Regions from separate parts of the Sodalis sp. RH21 genome, predicted to be linked through region 1. Evidence: predicted binding sites of a transcription regulator. Region 1 holds the regulator's gene; the other holds the start of a gene.
What was found. The regulator LexA, encoded in region 1, represses DNA repair genes until DNA is damaged. The targets are predictions, from matches to a motif close to TNCTGTATGTACATACAGNA.
Positions count from the first base shown of each region.

Region 2: dinB (DNA polymerase IV) is a predicted target of LexA. The motif match lies at 1,183-1,202, and genes of this name have one in related genera.

Region 1 is NZ_CP178732.1:5,425,643-5,428,760, reverse strand. Features, by position in the region: gene plsB (glycerol-3-phosphate 1-O-acyltransferase PlsB) at 1-569, opposite strand, end outside; gene ACL2XP_RS25085 (diacylglycerol kinase) at 696-1,064, shown strand; gene lexA (transcriptional repressor LexA) at 1,185-1,793, shown strand; gene ACL2XP_RS25075 (CsbD family protein) at 2,174-2,383, shown strand; gene zur (zinc uptake transcriptional repressor Zur) at 2,625-3,118, opposite strand, start outside.
Region 2 is NZ_CP178732.1:4,475,354-4,478,471, forward strand. Features, by position in the region: gene pepD (beta-Ala-His dipeptidase) at 1-59, shown strand, start outside; gene dinB (DNA polymerase IV) at 83-1,168, opposite strand; gene dpaA (peptidoglycan meso-diaminopimelic acid protein amidase) at 1,354-2,085, shown strand; gene ACL2XP_RS20685 (class II glutamine amidotransferase) at 2,056-2,823, opposite strand; gene lpcA (D-sedoheptulose 7-phosphate isomerase) at 2,861-3,118, opposite strand, start outside.

The DNA of each region.
Region 1 (3,118 bases):
TGCGCGATGGTTTTGTCGGTACCGTGTTCCGTCGCCATATAGCGCATGGACAGCGGATTGGAGAAGCGGACGAAGCTATCGCGTCCCAGCCACAGTACGGCGATAAATTTTTGAAAACCGTTAAGCAGGCGCAACTGGGGGGCGGGCTGGTTTTGCTGCGCCTCGCGTCCGGGAGAGCGGCCGAACATGATGGATACGGGCACCATTTGTACATCGAGTTGCTGATTGTTGCGGTGCAAGTCCAGATAGTCGTGAAACAGCTTTACGGATTCGAGTTTTTCCGAGAAATAAGAGAAGACGCGCGGACCATCATGGATAAAAACGTAACGCGGCAAGACGACGCCGTCGATTTCCAAGGGAATCAAGGGGTCGGGTAATTGGAGATGCAAACATTGCGCGCGCAGCGTGAGTAAGTCCGCTTTTGAATTATATGGTAACACATACATTATTGGCCGCAGAGGGTCCAAACCGGTTTCTTCCCGTGGATTCGCGGGAATGACTTTGCTTCGCACCAGCAGCCTGAGCGGTAAATCCAAGAACGTGTAAAAAATAGTACGCCAACCTGACATATCTTTGTGAAGCCCCTTGTTAGCATTGCGACTCAAGAATACCAGAAACCGCGCGGCAGATCTGTGGTGATACGAACGCGAAGAACAGGTAACATGGGCGCTATTTTCTCTCTGTGCATAAAAATTATGGCAAACCAAACCAGCGGGCTTAGTCGCATCTATAAAGCCACGGGATACTCAATAAAAGGATTTTGCGCCGCCTGGCGTCATGAAGCCGCTTTCCGTCAGGAAGTGGTGGTTGCCATCTTGGCGATCGTCATTGCATGTTATCTCGAATCAGACCCCGTTTCGCGAATTTTATTGATCGGATCTGTGTGGCTGGTGGTGGTGATCGAAATTATCAATAGCGCTATAGAAGCCGTGGTTGACCGTATCGGGCCCGAATTGCACCCGCTTTCCGGTAGGGCGAAGGATCTGGGGTCGGCCGCGGTCACGCTGGCCATTATTCTGGCCTTGTTCGTCTGGGGGATGTTGTTGTGGCGGCACTTCGCCTGATCTTGCGTTTTCAGGCCCCCTTGGCCGGGATTTTATCGCATTTTGGTACGTTGAAGGTTTTCAATTGCGCCGGACCTGTATATACTCGCAGAAAGACTGTATAAACAAACAGGGGACGGAATGAAAGCGTTAACCGCCAGACAGCAAGAGGTTTTTGAGCTTATACGCGATCACATATCGCAAACCGGTATGCCGCCGACCCGCGCGGAGATCGCCCAGCGCCTGGGGTTCAAGTCCCCCAACGCCGCTGAAGAGCACCTCAAGGCGCTGGCGCGTAAAGGCGCTATCGAAATTGTCTCGGGCGCCTCACGTGGCATCCGGTTATTAATCGAAGAAGAAACCGGCCTGCCGCTCATTGGCCGCGTGGCCGCCGGCGAGCCTCTGCTTGCGGAACAGCACATAGAAAGCCACTATCAAATAGACCCCGACCTGTTTAAACCCCATGCTGATTTCCTGCTGCGGGTAAGCGGCATGTCCATGAAGGATATCGGCATTATGGACGGCGACCTGCTGGCGGTGCACAAAACCCAGGACGCGCATAACGGCCAGGTAGTGGTGGCGCGAATCAACGATGAAGTAACGGTTAAGCGCCTGAAGAAACATGGCAATATTGTGGAGTTATTGCCTGAAAACAGCGAATTCGCGCCCATTATCGTCGATCTTCGCCATCAGGAACTCTCCATTGAAGGGCTGGCGGTTGGCGTTATCCGCAACGGCAACTGGATTTAACCCGCAGCCGTAGCCAAAACCGGTGCCGCTGCGCCGGCCTCGTGAATTTACGCGGCTAAAAACGCTATCAATTCCCGGCCTCCCCTGTTGCTGGCTACGGCTCCAGGGTGGCCCTGCCGACACATATTGTTACATTTACCGTTCTTTCCCTTTTCTTCTGCTACCCGCTGTTTACCCTGGTTTTATCGACCGCTTCCAGATGAAAAGCCGGTAAGCCTGGGCTATTCTGCTGCGAAATAATGCTTATACCAAATGCGCTGCTATACTTATAGCCATAGGGTTAGCTTATGACCTCCGGTAGATGAATCAGATTTTTTTTGTTTTTCATTAACCGATGCATAGTAAGTTAATTGATTAACCGAAGACCAAGGAGAACTCCGATGAACAAAGACGAAGCCAGCGGCAATTGGAAACAGTTCAAAGGTAAAATCAAAGAACAATGGGGTAAACTCACCGATGATGATTTGACCGTTGTTGAAGGCAAACGCGAGCAATTAATCGGGAAAATCCAGGAACGTTACGGTTACGGCAAAGATGCCGCCGAAACGGAAGTCAAAGACTGGGAATCCCGCAATAAATATCGTTGGTAGCTTGTCTAAAAAGAAATAACCGTGGTACCAAGAGGTTATTTCTTTAGCAGTGTTCCTACCCAAAGGTACAAGGACGTACCACCCGGCTTTATGCCGCTGCATTATTTGTCCCCACCTTATTTATCTTTACCCGCTTGACCCGCTTGGTTCAAAAACAGCCGTAATAATGATTTTTCAATGCGGGCTAGCGGCCATTATATTAAAAATCTTTGCTGATTTATCCGGGCAAGCAACAACGTTATCAACGCTTTTTTATAGTGATGCTATGGTCATGATGGCAATCTTGCGGGCTTTCGCAGGCCTGTACGTCCGTGCAGGCAGGGCAAAACCCATGCGCTTCCACCACGTTATGGCGCATGGCGAAACCGGCGGCCTTAGCCATCTTCTGCAATATGTCCTCAATGCCCTCGGTTGATTGCTCCGTGACCTGGCCACAGCGATCGCAGATGAAAAAAGCGGACGTGTGGCCCGGTTGTTCAAAGTGGTGGCAAAGCACAAAGCTATTGGTGGACTCCACGCGATGGATAAATCCTTGTTCCAGCAGAAAATCCAGCGCTCGGTAAATAGTTGGCGGCTTGGCCTGGGGTTCCGATACCCTGAGCAAGTCCAGCAGGTCATAGGCGCTGATGGCGCCCTCCTGCTGGGTCATCAGGCGCAACACTTCCAGGCGCTGTGGCGTCAGGCGCACATTACGTTGTTCGCACAGTTGTTCCGCCTGACTGAGTAATTGAGACT
Region 2 (3,118 bases), 950 kb from region 1:
GTCAATACTGGACCCTGCTGACCGCCTTGCTTAAAGCCATTCCCGAAAAGAACCGATAGGTCTTTATCCCACGCGCCGCGCCTCAGGGAAGAGGCCGGTGCAGCATATCTTCTTCCCAATTGAGCATCAGTTGCCGCTCGATTTGCGGGTCCAGCAGCGTCACGTGCAGCCCCACCAACCTTACCCCGCGATCGCCGCGCCGCTGATCCCACGCCTGGCGTGCGATATGTATCAGATCCTGCTTGTTCAAGCGCGGCCAGACATGTTCCTGGGTGGTTTGCTGGAAATCCGCAAACTTGAGCTTGATTCCTTGCCGGGCAATATGCAGATCCGGCCTGACCCGGGCCAGACGGCGCTCCAGCTCGGGGTAAAGCTGCTCGATAATCGCCGCGCAGTCCGCCCAATCGGCAATATCTTCCGCCAGCGTGCGCTCGACCCCCACCGACTTGCGCAGGCGCTCCGATGAGATTTCACGCTCATCGATTCCCTGAGACCGTTCCCACAGCACCCGGCCGAATTTGCCAAATCGCTTAAGTAGCGCCGCCAGGTCGTAGCGCTGCACGTCGGCGCAGGTGACAAGCCCCATCTCGGAGAGTTTTTTAGCGGTCACCTTGCCCACCCCCGGGATTTTGCCCAGGGGGAGCTGGGCCAAAAACGCCGGCACCTGCTCGGGGGTAATGACAAACTGGCCGTTGGGTTTATTGAGATCCGAGGCGATTTTGGCCAGAAACTTCACCGGAGCCACCCCGGCCGAGGCGGTAAGTTCCAGTTCATCCGCTATATCCTGGCGGATGGCCTGGGCCATCAGGGTCGCCGACCCGCTGCAACAGCCGCTGTCGGTAACATCCAGATAGGCTTCGTCCAAAGACAAGGGTTCAATCAGCGGGGTATAACGGCCGAAAATACGCCGGATATGCTCCGACGCTTCTTTATAGGCGGCCATGCGCCCGGGAAGCAAAGTCAGGTGCGGGCAGAGCTTCAGCGCCATGGCGGTGGACATGGCGCTATGCACCCCGTATACCCGCGCAGGGTAATTGGCGGTGCTGATTACCCCGCGCCGGTCCGCGCTGGCGCCGATGGCCAGGGGGATATCGCGTAACGCTGGATTATCGCGCATTTCCACCGCCGCGAAAAAGCAATCCATATCCACATGTATGATTTTACGCATCCACCTCCCCCTTTGACTGTATAAGTATACAGTAATCCAATTAATTTATACAAAACGTATCTTGATAAATGTGTAGGCAGTGCTATCTTGTCGCTGTTTTATTTGTTTTACTTGACGTTTTTAAGGGTCTGCCGCCGGCGTCCGTTGCCCGGCATCTTGATTATTTTGACTACGCAGGATTAATAATGGGCAAAATCGCACTGTTGTTTGCGATGTTGTTTTGTATACCGGCATTAACGTCCGTTAGTTATGCCAGTGAGCAGCCGCAATTATCTAAAGAATTAAAGTCGCAGTTAATCGGCTCGCCGGTTTTTATTCAAATATTTAAAGAAGAACGGACGCTGGAACTCTACGCCAAAGTCGGTAATGAATACCGTATGTTGGATAGCTATCGCATTTGTAATTTTTCCGGCGGCCTGGGCCCTAAACGCCGCGAAGGCGATTTTAAAAGCCCTGAAGGGTTTTACGCCATTACCAACCGTAATCTGAATCCGAACAGCCATTACTATCGGGCGATTAATATCGGCTTTCCGAATGCCTACGATCAATCCCGCGGTTATTCCGGCGCGATGCTGATGATCCACGGCGACTGCCGCTCAATTGGCTGTTACGCCATGACCGACAGTTATATCGCCGAAATTTATCGTTATGTGGAAGCGGCGCTGCTTAACGGCCAGGCCGAAGTGAAAATCAATATTTTCCCGTTCCGCATGACCGAGTCGAACTTACAGCGCCACCGCAATTCAACCGATTATCCGTTCTGGCGCTCCCTGGAACCGGGCTATGCCTATTTCGCCCAGTACCACCAGCCGCCGGCGGTGGCCGTGGTCAATGGGCAGTATACCGTCAGCGCGCCGCTGCAATTGCGCAGCGGCGCGCCGTTGGTATCACAATTCGCGCTCGCCCAGCCGAAATAGCACGCTCTCCCCTGGCGCGACCTTGTGCCAGGTTTCATTACCGGTCAGCGGCTGCGTGGCGATGACCGTCACCACATCATTGGGCGTGGTTTGCCGCTGGAAATCGATCTCTACATCCTGATCGATCAGCGTCGCCTTCCCAAACGGCGCCCGCCGGGTAATCCAGTATAAATCCGTCGAACAATACCCCATGACAAAACAGCCGTCGGACAAGAGCATATTGAATATGCCCTTTTGCCGCAGCTCGTCCGCCAATTCGGCTATATACCGGAACACCGCCGGCCAGTTGGCGGGCCGGCGCGGATAACGCTCCGCCAGGCGCGCCAGCAGCCAACAAAAGGCATATTCGCTGTCGGTCTGCCCCACCGGTCGGTACGTGCCGGTTTTTAACCGCCGGAACCCGCTGAGCTGGCCGTTATGCGCAAAGGTCCAGTGGCGTCCCCATAATTCGCGGGTGAACGGATGGGTGTTTTCCAGAGACACCTCGCCGCGGTTGGCCTGGCGGATATGCGACACCACGGCGCAGGATTTAATGGGATAATCCTGCACCAGCCGGGCGATAGGCGAGTTAAAGCTTGGCAGCGGGTCTTTGAAGGTCCGGCAGCCCAGGCCTTCATAAAACGTGATGCCCCACCCGTCCTTGTGCGGCCCGGTACGACCCCCACGTTGCACTAACCCGGTAAAACTGAAGCAAATGTCCGTCGGTACATTAGCGCTCATCCCGAGTAGTTCGCACATGACCCCTCTCCTTTACCATTACGTCTCGATGCCGTAGCTAAGCCGCCGCCATCTCTTTTTCAATCAGCTGGATCAGGATATGGATCACCTTGATATGGATTTCCTGGATCCGGTCGGCATAACCGAAATGCGGCACGCAAATTTCAACATCGGAGGTGCCGGCCATTTTGCCGCCGTCTTTGCCGGTCAGGACGATAACGTGCATGCCCTTGGCGCGCGCCGCTTCAATAGCACGGATTATATTGGCCGAATTGCCGGACGTGGAAATGCCGAGCAGTACGTCGCCTTTATTGCC